Regions from separate parts of the Cohnella sp. LGH genome, predicted to be linked through region 2. Evidence: riboswitches for the same ligand, from Rfam matches in the RefSeq annotation. Region 2 holds a riboswitch; the other holds the start of a gene.
The links. A riboswitch is a leader RNA that binds a small molecule or an ion and turns the genes downstream of it on or off. The one in region 2 is predicted to bind thiamine pyrophosphate.
Positions count from the first base shown of each region.

Region 1: another riboswitch for thiamine pyrophosphate. It lies ahead of thiC (phosphomethylpyrimidine synthase ThiC); the one in region 2 lies ahead of J4772_RS16960 (ABC transporter substrate-binding protein).

Region 1 covers NZ_CP072117.1:2,013,863-2,021,874, forward strand. Annotated here, with positions in the region: gene thiD (bifunctional hydroxymethylpyrimidine kinase/phosphomethylpyrimidine kinase) at 1-233, opposite strand, end outside; gene thiO (glycine oxidase ThiO) at 230-1,519, opposite strand; gene J4772_RS08135 (thiazole synthase) at 1,516-2,334, opposite strand; gene thiE (thiamine phosphate synthase) at 2,343-3,263, opposite strand; gene J4772_RS08145 (ThiF family adenylyltransferase) at 3,241-4,500, opposite strand; gene thiC (phosphomethylpyrimidine synthase ThiC) at 4,493-6,256, opposite strand; TPP riboswitch at 6,562-6,665, opposite strand; gene rhaI (L-rhamnose isomerase) at 6,698-7,915, opposite strand; gene rpe (ribulose-phosphate 3-epimerase) at 7,939-8,012, opposite strand, start outside.
Region 2 covers NZ_CP072117.1:3,943,273-3,951,284, forward strand. Annotated here, with positions in the region: gene J4772_RS16930 (hypothetical protein) at 1-278, shown strand, start outside; gene J4772_RS16935 (4-fold beta flower protein) at 541-909, opposite strand; gene J4772_RS16940 (hypothetical protein) at 933-1,199, opposite strand; gene J4772_RS16945 (ABC transporter ATP-binding protein) at 1,394-2,176, opposite strand; gene J4772_RS16950 (ABC transporter permease) at 2,173-2,964, opposite strand; gene J4772_RS16955 (thiamine-binding protein) at 2,954-3,256, opposite strand; gene J4772_RS16960 (ABC transporter substrate-binding protein) at 3,382-4,416, opposite strand; TPP riboswitch at 4,535-4,650, opposite strand; gene J4772_RS16965 (glycosyltransferase) at 4,708-6,192, opposite strand; gene J4772_RS16970 (class I SAM-dependent methyltransferase) at 6,205-6,966, opposite strand; gene J4772_RS16975 (methyltransferase domain-containing protein) at 6,987-8,012, opposite strand, start outside.

The DNA.
Region 1 (8,012 bases), 1.9 Mb from region 2:
TCGAGCTGCGCCTCCACCATGTCAGGCGAGACGTTGTCCACGCGCTGCACTCCCAGGCTGTTTTGCGCCGTCACCGCCGTCACGACGCTCATCCCGTATACGCCAAACTCCTGAAACGTCTTCAGATCCGCCTGAATGCCCGCTCCCCCGCCCGAATCCGAGCCGGCGACCGTCAAAGCCAGCGGACGGCGAAAAGCAGATGCTTCCCTGGACAACCGGGCGCCCTCTCTCATCCTAAGCCCCTCCTCGTCCCCGCTACACAGAACCGCTTGATCCCGAAGGCATTCTCATACCCTTTTTCGCCGGCCTTCCCTTCCAACAGATCTCCCACCAGCGCCGCCGTCGCCGGAGCCAGCAAAATACCGTTGCGATAATGGCCGCACGCCAGCACCAACTCCGAAACCTCGGGGACGGGGCCGATCAGCGGCCAGCCGTCCAACGTCGCGGGCCTTAGGCCCGCCCAGCCCCGCGAGGGAGGGATACCGCCAAGGAAAGGCAGCGCGCGATCGCTCCAGCGCTTCAGCCGTCCAATCCCCTGCTCTGTGACGCTCCGCTCAAAACCGGCGACATCTTCCGAGGCTCCGCATACGAGGCTCCCGTCTTTTTTGCCGACCCAATACGCTTGGCTGGAAAAAACCATATGACGGACAGGATCGCCTTTCCCGTCATACGCGCAAATTTGTCCCCGGATCGGATGAACCGGCACGTCGACGGGCAGCCACTCTCGCACGAATCCGCTCCATGCTCCGGCGCACACGACGACCCGATCCGCCAGCCAGCTTCCCGCGCCCGCGGTTCGGACGACGACGCCTGTGCCGGCTACCCTCTCCATTCCCTTTACGCGTCCGGCATGGGCCACGAGCCTCACCCCGGCCCGGCGACACGCTTCCTCCGCCGATCCGACCAGCTTCGGCGCGAACACATGACTCTCGCCGGGACAATAGAGCGCGCCTAACGCCCGATCGGACAACTTCGGCTCCCGGCGGCGCAGCTCCGCCGCTCCGAGCAGCTCGAATCCGGCCCCGTACCGGCTCTGCCATTCGAGCCTCGCGCGCAGGGACAGGAAATCCGCCTCGTGAAACGCGACGTTCAAGCTCCCGCTGCGCTGCAATTCAGCCGAATGACCGGTCAGTTCCTCAAGCTCGCGAACCCAGTCCGGGTATCGCGAATGGCTGTCCGCGCACAGCCGGAAAAACGCGTCGGGGCTTTCGGGATTTTCCGAGAACGGCGCCAACATTCCCGCAGCCGCCCCGGAGGCTTGACCGCCGAACGCCTCCGCCTCCAGCACCGTGACGCGGAAGCCCCGCTTGGCCGCCTCCCAGGCGCTGGACAGCCCGATGATGCCGCCACCGAGGATCAGCACCTCCGCGGATCGCGCCGACTTGACACCCCCGGCCGATTGCACCGATCTCGCGCTCCCCGTCGATTGCGCCAACTTCGCACCTCCGGCTGGTTGCGTCGACTTCGCGATCCCTCTCCCGGGCTTCGCTTCCGCGCTTCCTTTCGACGCTCCGCTCACGTTTTCCCCTCCCAGGCTTCGGGTCTGAACAGCCGTCCCTCCAGTTCGCTGCTGGCAGAGGCATAGCGCTTCCGGGGAATGCGTCCGGCCATCCGGGACAGCCGTCCCGCTTCGATTGCCAGCTTCATCGCCCGCGCCATCGCCACCGGGTCCACCGCTTTGGAGACGGGCGTATTGGCGAGAATGCCGTCCGCGCCCAGCTCCATCGCCTGAACGGCGTCCCCGGCCGTGCCGAGCCCCGCATCCACGATAACGGGAACCCGCGCCTCCTCGGCAATCAGGCCCAGGTTGTACGGATTCAGGATGCCCAAGCCCGTGCCGATCGGAGCTCCGCCCGGCATGACCGCCGCCGCTCCGGCATCCTCCAGCCTGCGGCACAGCGCCGGATCGTCCGACGTATAGGGCAGCACAGTGAAGCCTTCGTCAGCCAGCCGTTCCGTCGCCTTCAGCGTCTCCACCGGATCGGGCAGCAGCGTGCGGGGATTGGAACTGATCTCCACCTTGATCCAATCCCCCAGCCCCGCGGCGCGCGCCAGCCGGGCGATTCGCACGGCCTCATCTGCGTTTCCGGCCCCCGACGTATTGGGCAAATAGATCAGCTCTCTGCCCGCCACATGCTGCAGCACGCCGTCGTCTTCATAGTTGTCCAGATTGATCCGGCGCACCGCGAACGTAATAACCTCGGCTCCGGATGCCTCCAACGCCTGGAGAAAAACGGCGGGACTCGGAAACCTGCCCGTGCCCAGAAAAAAACGCGACTTCAACTTCCGTCCCCCGATAACCATACCGTCTTGCACAATTATATCCATTTCCATCCCCACGCTCAGCCTCCCCCGACAAAATGAACGAATTCGACCGAGCCCCCGCCTTGCAGCGGCGTCTCTCCCCACAGCTGGCGCGGGACGACCGCCCCGTCCAGCTCGGCGATGACGCTTCGGCCTTCCAGTTTGTACTCCGCTGCCAGTTCCAGCAGGGTGGCCGCCTGCGTCCGCTCGCTGCGGCCGTTGACGACAACGTCGATCTCCCGGACGTCCCCGGGAGCCGGCATCGGTACCGACAAGGATACCGGTACGGATAGCGACACCGATTCCGCCAATGCTGCCTGCTCTCCCAGACGCCAGGCGTTAATCTTCCCCAGCAGATTGCGGCAGACCGATTCGGGATTGTCATGGCCGACGATGGCGGACACCGCGCACAGTCTTCTGGCCCCTGCCCGCAGCACTTCCTCCGCATTGGTCTCCGTAATGCCGCCGATGGCGACGAACGGGATGCCAATTTCCGCGGCCGCCTGCGCGACGTAAGCGGTCGTCACTGCTTGCCGTCCCGGCTTGGTGCTCGTCGGATAGACGGGACCGACGCCGATATAATCCGCTCCCGCTCGCTCGGCGGCGCGAGCCTGCTCGATCCGATGCGTAGAAATGCCGATGATCCGGCGCGAACCGAGAAGCTCGCGCGCCGCCTCGATCGGCAGGTCGTCCTGCCCGAGATGAACGCCGTCGGCGTCCGCGGCCAGCGCAACGTCCGGATGATCGTTGACGATGAGAGGCACGCCGTACTTGGCGGTCAGCTCTTTCAGCCGCTTCGCCTTCTCGATCAGCTCCCGCTTCGGGCTCATCTTGTCGCGGAGCTGCACAATATCGGCTCCTCCCCTTAAAGCCGCCTCCATCACCTCCAGCATGCCGCGCCCCGGATGATAGTTTTCGCCGGTAATGACGTACAGCTTAAAATCCAACGGACGTTTCATCTGCTTCCCTCCCTGTCCCGTCGCTCAAATAATGCCGATAAATTTCCATCGCGCGTTCGGGCTCGCCCGCGCCTTGAATCAGCGCGCGTCCTTCCGCGAAAATGACGATCCGCTCTTCTGCCGCCGTTGAAGCACGCAGCAAATACCGATTGTCGGCGGTAATGGCGCAGCCCGCCGCAACCAGCCGCCTTCTCCACTCCGACAGCGACACCGACGGCTTCAGCGCTAACTGAAACGTATCCCTTCCGCACAGGACGATCAGCCTTGCCGCCTCCCGATCGTCGCCGAACAAAGCATTTCCCGTCGCACTCTCTGAGCGGTCGGCAATCGAGACATCTTCCGCCGCGACCGCCCTTCTAACACCGAGCAATGCCGCTTCAGTCGCATTTTGCTCCTTGGCCCGTTCGCCGTTCGCAGAGAGGCGGACGGAGTCTCCATGCTCCGCAAGCTCCCGGCGAGCAGCTGCCGCCGACTCCCCCCACCCGCAATAAGGGCAAGGTTCAACCGGCGGCGGCAGCTTCCATTCCTTGACCGCGAAATGCCACGCATCCAGAGTCAGCCACGTTCCGCGCAGCGCCGAGCGATTGCCCGTCAGCGCCTTCAGCGCCTCCGCCGCCTGCAAAGCGGCCACCATCTCCACCGCAGGCGAGATAACGCCGAGCGTGTCGCAGGTCGGCGCGCCGTCGCTCCCCGTCTCCTCCTCGCCAAGCAGACAGCGCAAGCAGCAGTGGTCCCCCGGAACGAGCAGCGCAGTCATCCCTCCTGAGCCGGCAACGCCGCCGTACACGAGCGGAATGCCGCGGCTGAAGCAGGCGTCGCTGAGCATTAGCCGCGTCGCCGCATTGTCGGTGCCGTCAAGCACAAGGTCGACGTCTGCCGCCAGCGACTCCGCATTGCGCCGATCCACGTCGGCCACGAACGCTTCAATTCGCGCCCTGCCGTTGACCCGGCGCAGCTTCGCTGCGGCGGCGACCGCCTTGGGCAGCGCCGCTTCCGCGTCCTCCTCGTCGTACAGCGTCTGCCGGTGCAGGTTGCTCAGCTCCACGTAATCCCGATCGACGAGGCGCAGGCGGCCCACTCCGGCCCGGATCATATGCTGGGCGAGCGACGCGCCGAGCGCCCCGGCGCCTACAACGAGCACGCTCGCCTCCCCGAGTCTTCGCTGGCCCTGCGTCCCGATCGGTGCGAAGCGAATCTGCCGGGAGTATCGCGCCTCCGTTTCCGCTTCCCTAAGCATAGATCCGGCTTCCCCCGGCCTTAAACGCTTCCGCCTGCTCCTGCATGCCGGCCTCCAGCGCTTCCTCCTCCGCTACGCCGTGCTTCTCCGCGTAATCGCGAATGTCCTGCGTAATGCGCATGCTGCAAAACTTCGGGCCGCACATCGAGCAGAAATGCGCCGATTTGGCCGCCTCCGCCGGCAGCGTCTCGTCGTGGTAGGCCATAGCGCGCTCCGGATCGAGCGACAGATGGAATTGATCTCTCCAGCGGAATTCGAATCTCGCCTTGGACAGCGCATCGTCGCGCAGTCGAGCCCGCGGATGGCCCTTCGCCAGATCGGCGGCATGGGCGGCGATCTTGTAGGCGATGACGCCGTCCTTGACGTCCTCCTTGTTCGGCAAGCCGAGATGCTCCTTCGGCGTCACGTAGCAGAGCATCGCCGTGCCGAACCAGCCGATCATCGCGGCGCCGATCGCGGACGTAATATGGTCGTACCCCGGAGCGATGTCGGTCGTCAGCGGCCCCAGCGTGTAGAACGGCGCCTCCTTGCACACCTCCATCTGCCGGTCGACGTTTTCCTTGATCAGATGCATGGGCACGTGGCCGGGTCCTTCGATCATCACCTGCACATCGTGCTTCCACGCGATCTCGGTCAGCTCGCCGAGCGTGTCCAGCTCCGCGAACTGCGCCTCGTCGTTGGCGTCGGCGATCGAACCGGGCCGCAGACCGTCTCCGAGCGAGAAGCTGACGTCGTAGGCTTTCATAATCTCGCAAATGTCCTCGAAATGCGTATACAGGAAGTTCTCCTTGTGATGAGCCAGACACCAGGCCGCCATAATCGAGCCGCCGCGGGAGACGATGCCGGTCACCCGCTTCGCCGTTAGCGGAATATAGCGCAGCCGCACCCCGGCATGAATCGTGAAGTAATCGACGCCCTGCTCCGCCTGCTCGATCAGCGTGTCGCGGAACACCTCCCAGCTCAGCTCCTCCGCCTTGCCTCCGACCTTCTCCAGCGCCTGGTAGATCGGCACCGTGCCGACCGGAACCGGGGAATTGCGAATGATCCATTCTCGGGTCGTGTGAATATTTTTGCCTGTGGACAGGTCCATGATCGTATCGGCTCCCCAGCGGGTCGCCCACGTCATCTTCTCAACCTCCTCCTCGATCGAGGAGGCGACGGCCGAGTTGCCGATGTTGGCGTTAATCTTGACATGAAAATGCCGCCCGATAATCATCGGCTCGCACTCGGGATGGTTGATGTTCGCCGGGATAATCGCTCGCCCCGCAGCTACCTCCGCCCGTACGAATTCCGCGCTCATCCCTTCGCGCAGCGCGATATATTCCATCTCCGGCGTAATCCGCCCTTGGCGGGCGAAGTGCAGTTGCGTCACGTTGCGCCCTTCCGCCGCCCGCAAGCAGCGGTTATGCGGCTTGGGAAATACCTCCGCGCCCCTCTTCTCCGCCGCATCGGCCGTCGCAAAGCCGTTGTCCTCAGGCCGCACCTCACGTCCCTCGTACTCGACCGTGTCGCCTCGCTCCGCAATCCAGCGTCCCCGAACGGAGGGCAGTCCCCGCCGCACATCGGCCTGAAAACCATCCTCCGTATACGGGCCGCTGGCGTCGTACACCCGAATCGGATCGTTCGGCTCCTCCAGCCCGTTTCTCCCTGAACTCGGCTCAAGCGCGATCTCGCGCATCGGCACCCGAATGTCTTCCCTGTCTCCCGTCGCGTACACCTTGCGGCTTCCCGGCAGCGGCGTCGTCATCATCGGCATAACAAAAAACCTCCTTAAGCGGCGTAATGTCAAATTCCGCTGGGAGGCCATGAGTAAGAAGATAAGAAACGACGGCCAGACTTGACGACGACTCCATTTCAGGCGCATGCATACCGACTGCGACACTCGTGCCGATACGGCAAGCGATGGCGAGTACGCGCGGTTCGCCCCTGCCGTTGCGCCTGTCCGCGGCAATCCGCCGCATAACAAAAGCCGCCCCGGCAGGGAGCGGCTGAATGTGTCACGCTCATGAAAAGCCATGACGCAAGCATGAAGAAGCCCGCGGCCATCGCCTTCCAAAGTCTGACGTACATTGCCCACTTTCCTACGCTGGCATAACCCAGATCAGGTTCAAAGGGACCAAGGCATCGCCTTATCTCAGCCCTTGCGGGCGCCCCTAGTGGAATTCAATGAAAACTTTACAATCGATTCAGGCTTCTGTCAACCCTTGAACGACGAAGCTCTTTTCTTTATTTTTCCGTTATAGGCCCCTTCCCGGAACGCCGCGATCGGATCGACCGGCAGCCCCTGCTCCTCCCGGACTACCCTCAGCAACGGGCCTACATCGAACTCGAACGCCTTGCGAACCGCTTCCTCGGCGCCCAGCACGTCCTGCCTTTCCTGCGCCGCGCGCACTTCCGCATGATCGACCAGCAGCGCCTTCGCATACTGGGTCTGTACGTTCAAGATCGAGCGGACCATTGCCTCGACCTTCGGCTCGATATTGTGCGATTGATCGATCATGTAAGCGATGTTGTCCACCGTGCTCCGAACGTCCGCGCATGCATCCTCTGAGGCGTGAACAATTTGATAAAAGATCAAAAACAACTCGTAAGGATCGATCGCCCCGACGATCAAATCGTCGTCCGCGTATTTCCGGCTGTTGAAATGGAACCCGCCCAACCGGCATTCGTCCAGCAAATAAGCAACGATGTGCTCCACGTTCGTGCCTGGCGCGTGGTGGCCCGTATCGACAAGCACCTGCGCTTGCGGTCCAAGCTTGCACGCCAAATTGTACGCCATACCCCAGTCCGCCAGATCGGTGTGATAAAACGCCGGCTCGAAAAACTTGTACTCGATCAGCATCCGCATCCCCGGCGCCAACGCCCCGTAAACCTCCTCTAGCGACTCCCGCATCCACGTTTTGCGCGCCCTTAAGTCGCCTTGCCCCGGGTAATTCGTACCGTCCGCGAACCACAGGCTAATATCCCGCGATCCCGTCTGCCTGGCAATGTCGACGCATTCCAGCAAGTGCTCCGTCGCCTTGCGCCGAATCGTCGCATCCGCGTTCGTCACGCTGCCCAACATATAGTCGTCGTCCTGAAACAGATTCGGGTTTATCGCGCCAATCGTGACGCCGAGACTCTCCGCATGGCTGCGCAATCCGTCGTAGCTGTCCGTTTTGTCCCACGGGATATGGATAGCGACGGAAGGACAAAGCCCCGTCAGCCGATGAACCTCCGCGGCGTCTTCGATTCTCTCGTACGGCGTTCGGGCGGCATAGCGGTTGAGAAACACCTTGAACCGAGTGCCCGAATCTCCGAAGCCCCAGGACGGGGTCTCGATTTTGAGCGCCTTCAGCCTGCTTTTCACCCGTTCTACATCAATTCCTCTTGCTCGCTGCCTCTGCTCGAACAGCTGATAATCTTGGTCCGTCATAGCGAAGCTACCTCCCTGCATTGTTATAGAATGCTTGTCTTAAAGCGCTTAGTCGCCTCTTCGATGTCCGTCCCAGGGGTAAAAATGCTCGACGTTC
Region 2 (8,012 bases):
ACCTTGAAGCCGGACAGCTAAGACTTGAAATCGAGCAAAAGAGTATGAAGAACGATATCGCGGATATCAAACAAAACATGGCCACAAAAGAAGACGTTGCTCTCTTACCTTCTATACAACAAGCCGTATCGGAAGCAGGCCAAGCTCTCGCCCGCATAGAAGACGCACAGGAGCGAATTGAGCGCAACCAAATACAGCATGCCAAAATCCTTGAATCGCTCTCCATGCGTTTCTTTGAACATGACAGCGATCTGCGCGAACTAAAGAGGATTAAATAGTCCAAGCATGCCGCCTCATAGGGTGGCTTTTTTTCTTTCCGTGCCTTTTGCGGCTTTGGTGAGCACAAAAAATCGACCCCCGTCTCGCGACGAGGGTCTCATGGGAGAGGAGAAACCGGACGAAGAGCTTATGGGGAAACGTAAGTCTTCTCCGCGGTTGTCCCCGACGCCTCTCAGCGCCGGTAATACCAGTGTGGCCTTTCCGGATGAAAATATACGCAGCAGCGGAAAAAAATATGTTGCAGGCCGGTTCGGAATCCGATTACAAATCCGCTCCGAAAAAATCGCGGATCGACACACTCGCCCAGCTCCCGCTGCCGGGATCCACGATCGTTCCCGCGAAGCCCGGTCTTGCCGGAGGGCCCGGAATCGACGGAGCGGCCGGCTCTCCGCTCATGCCGGGAATCGAAGGCAGCCAACTGCTTGCTGCCCGGGCAAACGCGATAATTCCGCCTTTCCTGTCTCGCAGCACGCCTTTCTCCAGCCAGCCGAGAGGCTGTCCTGTCAGACTGAATACTTGCTTGCTCTGGTGAATCCACCCCAGATTGCGGCCGTATTTGCTGACAAATCGTTCGTTCTCCACTACGATGAAGGACGCTTGTCCATACCGATCGAAGTACCATTCGTTCATTTGCCGGACTCCTTCGTTTTTCCTCAATTATACCACCATATGGACGGCCTTCCATCCCTCTCGCGCATCTTCATCCCAATATGCGTCGCTAAGTGCGGACTGATCAGGCCGATGAAAAAAATCGAGCCGCCAAGCGCTACGCTCGCGCGGCCGCGCGTACTGTACATGAAGCAGCTTGCCGGCAGTCGATAGCCCTCCATCGTTTCCCCAGGGCTCATTGCGATATGACGAATATCGGAAATTTTGACAGCCGTATGATTCCATATCGTCGTGTGTTCGTCCAGCTTCATGCTACCTTCTCTCCTTGTTGTCTGCTCCGTAACGCTCCGCAATTGATAATCATTCTCATTTTAATCCCTATTATACAAATGCCGCCTTCTTTTGTCGATGAGTTAGAAGCTTTGCTTCGCCTCGTCCAATTACAAACAACCCGCATACCTTGACGGCATACGGGTTGTTTGCGATTATGCATCGCCATGCAGACTCAGACCGTTCCCGAGTGGCCTTCCTCCAGCAGCCGAAGCACTTCCCGCTTCAGCTCGACAAACTCGGGCGAGGTCCATACGTCCGCGCGGCGCGGCCGGTCGAAAGGCACGACAAGCTCGCGCAAGACGGTCGCCGGAGCCGGCGACAAAACATAAATGCGGTCCGACAGCACCAACGCCTCCTCGATACTGTGCGTGACGAACAGCACGGAGCGCCGATCCGCCTCCCATAACTCCAGCAACCAGCGCTGCATATCGGCTCTCGTCAAAGCGTCCAGCGCAGCGAACGGCTCGTCCAGACACATGACGTCGCGCTGCATCAGCAGCGCGCGCAGGAAACTGACCCGTTGCTGCATCCCACCGGACAGCACATGCGGATACTCCTTCGCCACATGCCCAAGCTGAATCCGTTCCAGCCACTGAGCCGCCTGCGCCTTCGCCTCCCGCTTCGGCGTTCCGGTGGAAACAAGTGCGAAACGGATGTTATCCTCCACCTTCAGCCAAGGAAACAACGCCGCCTGCTGCGGCATGTAGCTGATCAGCCCCTTCTGTCCGGTACGATCTTCGCCGTCGAACAGAACGCGCCCCTGATCGGGCTTCTCCACGCCGCCGATCATTCGAAACAGCGTCGACTTTCCGCTCCCCGAAGGCCCGATTAACGATACGAACTCGCCCGCGCCCACCGTCAGAGAGATGTCGTTCAGAACGAGATGCCGCTCCTTGCCCCTCATGTAGGACTTGCTGATCCCCTTTAACTCCAGCATGCTGCCGTGGGCGCTCATGGCGACGCCTCCTTCCACTCCGGCTCCGGACGCGGCTTCCAGCGAATAACGAGGCGTTCCGCCAACACGACCAAATAGAAAAATAGCAGGCTCATAACGACAATGCAGACGATCGAGCTGAACACGGCCGCTTGCTGAAAGCCGCTAAACTTCAGCTTCAGATAGAAGCCGATGCCCGTATTCGCTCCGGCTCCCAGCCATTCGGCTACGATTGCCGAGGATACGACGTACGTTGCCGCAATGCGCAAGCCTGAAAAAAGATAAGTCAATGACGCCGGGAACTCCAGCCGCTTTAACCGCTCCCAACGCGACGCCCCGATCATGCCCAAATACTCTCGCAAGTGCGGTTCGGCCTGCCCCAGCCCAACCAAAATCGACAGAGCCACCGGAAAAAAACAGACGAGAATGAGCAAAATCAGCTTAGGCGTCGTTCCGAAGCCCAGCCAAATAATCAGCAAAGGGCCGAGCGCGATCAACGGAACGTTCTGGGACAGCACGAGCAGAGGCGACAGCGCCGTCTTAAACGGCGGGACGATGTGCAGCAGCACGGCCACGGCAATGCCTACCGCCGTGCCAAGCACCAATCCGACGAGAGAAAGACCGAATGTCGCCTGGACGTGCACCCACAGAGTCGCCGCGTCTTCGTACATATTAAGCGCGATGTCGGACGGGGCCGGGAGCGTGTATACCTTGATGTCCAGCGCCATGCACACCGCCTGCCAAACGGCCAGAAACACGACAATCGTTCCGACGGGCAGCGCAATCGCTCTAAATCGCTTATTGCCCATCCGGATATTTCTGCAGCAAGCGCGACATCGAAGCGTTCGCTTTGGCATCCACGACAAGCTTGATTTGCGACATAACAGAGGGACTGCCTCGCTCGATCATAGCTGCGCTCATCTGTTTGACGATATCGAGCAATTGGTCGAGCTCCCCTTCCATTGTCGTTTCCAGCGGCCCTACGCGATAAGGAACGCCGGACGCCTTGATGATGGAGATCGCTTCGTCTACATAAGGAATAACTTCCTCGCCCGGGTTGATTTTCGGAATGATTTGAATGCTGAGCAATGCCTGTGCCATCGTTCGCTCTCTCCTTTTTCTCCATTTCATTAAGTTATTTCCGCGAGCCCGCATTAATTCGACCTATCTATCCGTATTTCCGTTTGTATTTCTCAATCCTGTATTCTCGCTTCCCTGTCCGCCGACTATTTCGGCAGAAATTCCGTCGTAAACATCTCATCGTAGTTCAGTTCCTTCTCCATCAGACCGTTCTCCAGCATCCATTCGCCGTAGCCGGCCCAGATGTCCCGCTTCTGCTCGCCCCAGCGCGGAGCGTCTTCCTTGTATTTCGGGCTGAGCCATTTCTGGCTCGCCTTCACCAGATCCGCGTTGATTTCGGGAACGGCCTTGATCAGCACGTCCGCCGCAGCGTCCGGATTGTCGATCGCATATTGATAGCCTTCGGAGGCTCCGGCGAGAAACGCGCTTACAAGCTCCGGATCTTCCTTAATTACCTTCTCGCTTGTCAGCAGCAGCGGCGTGTAGTAGTCGAGCTGCTTGCTGTAATCGGTCAGATAGACCATGTTGACCGGCTCGCCTCTAAGTTCCGCTTCAATACCCGTCCAGCCGTAGAAAATCCATTCGAAATCGATGCCTTTTTTCGTAGCCGTAAAAAAGTCCGCCGAGCCCGCATTCACGAAGTTCACCTTGTTCACGTCCGCCTGCTGCACCTTCATGATCGATTCGATGACCGCACTTTCTGCCGGCGAGCCCCAGCCGCCGTACGTTTTACCTTCGAAATCCTTCGGCTCCTTGATGTTTTTGTCCACGGGCGAAGCGAAGCCGGACGTATTGTGCTGAATGATCGGCGCGATCGAAACGAGCGGCAAGCCCTGCTCTCTGGCCAAGATCATGCTTTCCTGCGCTCCGACGCCGAACTCGGCCTGGCCGCCAGCGACAAGCGCGCTTGCTCCCGCCTCAGGCGGCAAAACCAGCTCAACCTGCAGGCCGTATTTCTCCCACAACCCCATATCGCGAGCAACGTACAACCCGGTATGGTTCGTATTCGGCGTCCAGTCGAGCACGACCGTCGCCTTCTTCAGCTCCTTTGCCGGAGAAGACGATGCGGACGCACCGCCGGACGGCTCCGCTTCGTTCTTGCCTCCGCAGCCGGACAGCAGCACCGTTCCCGCCAGCAGCGTAAGTCCTAACCCTTTCCATGCCATTCCTTGTTTCTTCATGTCTCTCTCCCACTCTCCTTATCTCTTGCGCGGAAGAGGGTCCCGAACGTATCAAAAAAGCGCCCCCCGATCCGGAGGGCGCCCAATAAGCAAACATGGACAATTTGACACAACGAACTCTCGTCGTGCTCCCGCCTTCCTACGCTGGTACTAACCAGATCAGGTCATAAGGGTCTGCATCTTCGAAGGGATGCACTCTCAGCCGGCCGTCGTCCAGCTCCCCTGGGGCGTATTCGATTGTCAAAAACCCGCAACGCACAATCCCTATTATAGCAAAAGAAGCGCCGTTGTCTATCCCCGATCCCGCAAGCCGACGATTCTTCGCACCTCCGCCAAATATTGCTCATAGTAGGGTTCTTGTTCGTAATGTTTCGTGAACACCGCTTCGAAGCCGTCATAGTTGAAGTCGAGACCTGCCTCCAGCATCATTTCCAGGCGAGGCAGAACAAAGCGGTCGAGCACGATTTTCTTTTCTGCAGCGTACACTTCCTCCGACAATCCCCGGCCCACAAAATGACGCAATATTTCCAGGTAACCGCGAATGGCCGCATCTCCGTAATTGTAGCCGCGCGGAGCGTTAAACTCGTAGCTGAACATCGATAGCTTCAGCAGCGAGAACCGGGGATCCGTCCGCAACAGCTCCAGCAGCCAATAAATGTGGTTCAGGCTCGTGCCGATAAAACGATCCGGCTCAGACAGACTTAGCACGGCTGTGCGCTCAACAACGATTGAAGTAATAAAACCGGAAGCGAGCGACAGCTCGCGCACGAGCGTGTCCATCCCCTCCATCGTCTCCACCGTCCCGTCGTTGCGCAGCACGTCGATGAAGAGAAAGCGAGTTCGCTTATGCAGCAGCGCATATAAAATCGGCTGCACCGCTCCCGGCACGAAATAGTCGTCATCCCCGTGCAGCTTGGCGTATTTGCCTCTGGCAAACTTCAAAATTTCGAGATAGTTGCGCTCTCCGCCGATATTTTCCGGCTGCCGGATCGTCCGCAGCTGCGGATGCTTCATTACATATCGAGCTAGTAACGCGGCGGTTCCGTCGTCCGAAGCGTTGTCGGAGACGCATACCTCAATCAAGCCGTTCATGCTCGTCTGCGGAAGCACAGCCTCAAGGCATTGCTCCAGCTCCTTGGCGCGGTTATAAGTCGGGATGCAGATGGACAGCAGCGGATGCTCCCGCCTTCTGCGCAGAACGTCCGCGACCTCCCGTTCCGATTCGACCGCAATCCAGTCCTCGGCGACCGTATCGAACATCCGCTCGATCCGGGCCGGCACGCCCGACACGACCGAGTAATCCGGCACGTCCGCCCGCACGACGCTGCCCGCTCCGACGACGCAGCCTTTGCCGATCGTTACAGCCCCTTCCACGACGGCATACGGCCCCAAGTAGGTTCCTTCGCCGACGATCAGCTTTTTAGAAAAGCCTCCCGATTCGCGAATCCCCTGCTTATAGACGGGCAAACCCGTCTTCCGGAATTCCGCCTCCGCATCCGACAGTACGACATAGGGCCCGCACCAGACCGAGCTCTCCAGCTCGACGTGATGCTCCGCCGTAACGTTAAGCCCGATATCCGCCTGCACGCCGTCCCCGATAATCAGCTTGGGCCGAATACCGCTGACCGTCGAGGTGACGATCAGCCGGTACCCCGAGCTGATCATCGCCTCTCGTCCGATCGCAATTTCCTCGGCCCCGTAGATCATCCCCGAAGCGTCCAGCCTTGCCCCTTCGCCAAGCGAATACAAATTCGCAGGCCGATGTCCGTTATCCAAGATGATCCCTCCTTACAGCCGACAGTACGAAATCCACGGATCGAACGGAAATCTGCGCAGCTCTGTTGCGCGAATCGGCAGCATCTCCAGCAAAGCCGCAGTCTCCCCCGGGAAAGCTGCGCAATTCAATTCGTCGAAGCAGACAATCGCGCCCTTCGGCATCCGGGGAACAAACAGCTCCAACGCCTTGCGCGTCGGTTCGTACAGGTCAAAGTCCAAATACAGCAGCGCCACCAACAGATGAGGATGCGACTGCAAATACGCCTCCGCCGTCTCCATAAAGTCTCCCTGCACGATTTCCGCGTTCGGAATGTGCGCCAGATGCCTCTCCGCATCGTACTTGGCGATCGACCGGCGAATCTGCTCCGCCGTATCTCCCCTCATGTCACCCGCGACAAAGGTGCGCTCTTCGTCCTCATCCTGCTCTGCCAGCGACGGGAAGCCTTCAAACGTGTCGAAGCCGATAATTTTACGCGTGTGGTTGGAAGGCTCGAAAATATTGGCGAATTGCGCCCAGGAGAAAAATCCCGCTCCGTTGAACACGCCGCACTCCACAATGCTGCCGTTTATGTGGAGCAGCTCGCGGTAAATTTCGTATCGTGCCAGGAAGCGAGCCACGCTCCGCTTCGTCGCAAAACGAGGAAACGCTTCGAGCTTGTTGATCAGCGTCGTCTGCGACGATCGGAAAGCGCGCTCCGCCAAGCGGTGCGCCGTCCGATCCTGCCGGGAATGATGGCGATCGATCGCCGCCATCGGGCGTTTGCGTTCTGGCATCCGGCCATTCCTCCCTTCGCTCATCTTTTGCGGCAAACCGCGATCATGTATGCCGGTCTTGCATTTTTCACTCGGCTTAAGGACGCCGGAGCGTAATACCGGATAATGTCCGGATTAAAGCCCGCCATCGCCGTGTCTCCTCCCACCGCTTCGGCAATGTCCGACCATTCTGGAGCGACGTGGCCGTGGGGGCCGACGAACGTTTGTCCGAACATGCCTTCGATGTCGTAGAGCACCGATAGCTCGCCGATAAACTCGGCTATGCTGTATTCGAAGCAGTGATACGGATTGCGCACCTGCTGACCGAACAGCCGGTCCGGATTCGTCACCTCGCGGTTCGGCGTCGAAATGATCAGCCGTCCGCCCGGTCGCAGCACTCTCGCGGCTTCTCTAAGCCACGCGGCGCCGTCGGGAATATGCTCGATCGTCTCGAACGAGACGACAACGTCGAAAGAAGCGTCGGTGAAGGCCAGCTGCAGCACATTGCCCTGCTGGAAGCTTACGCCGTCCCCTCCGTAATCTCTGCCGGCCAGCATCACCGTCGCCGGATCGATGTCGACGCCGGTGACGCCGACCGCTCCGCCATCCTTCAGTATCCTCGCGCCGTAGCCGGCTCCGCACGCGGCATCCAGCACTTGCTTGCCGCCGCAATAAGCGCGGGCCAGCCGGTAGCGGTACACATGCTCCGCCAGCACGTCAGGATGAGATCCTGCAACCGCTGAACTCAAAACTAATCTCTCCCCCGTAAACGGGACGTCTTCTTGCGCCTTAGGCAAATAGCTCAAATCGTTCACCGTCGCTTCCTTCGAATGAGTCGCAGTCTCTGTCGCAGGCGTTTGCGCGGCAGGCGCAAACACGCCGGACGGCTTAACGCCGGCAACGTCCGGCTGTCCGACCTTTCCGTCCCGCTCGCCGGACGGGCCGCTTCCCGTTGACGTTGTCCGCGCAATTCCGCTGCCTTTAACTGCGCTGGCTACGTAGTAGACGGTCGCATAGTCGTCCCGTCCCGCATCGCCCGCCAGCAGGCATAACGCGTCAATGTCCCG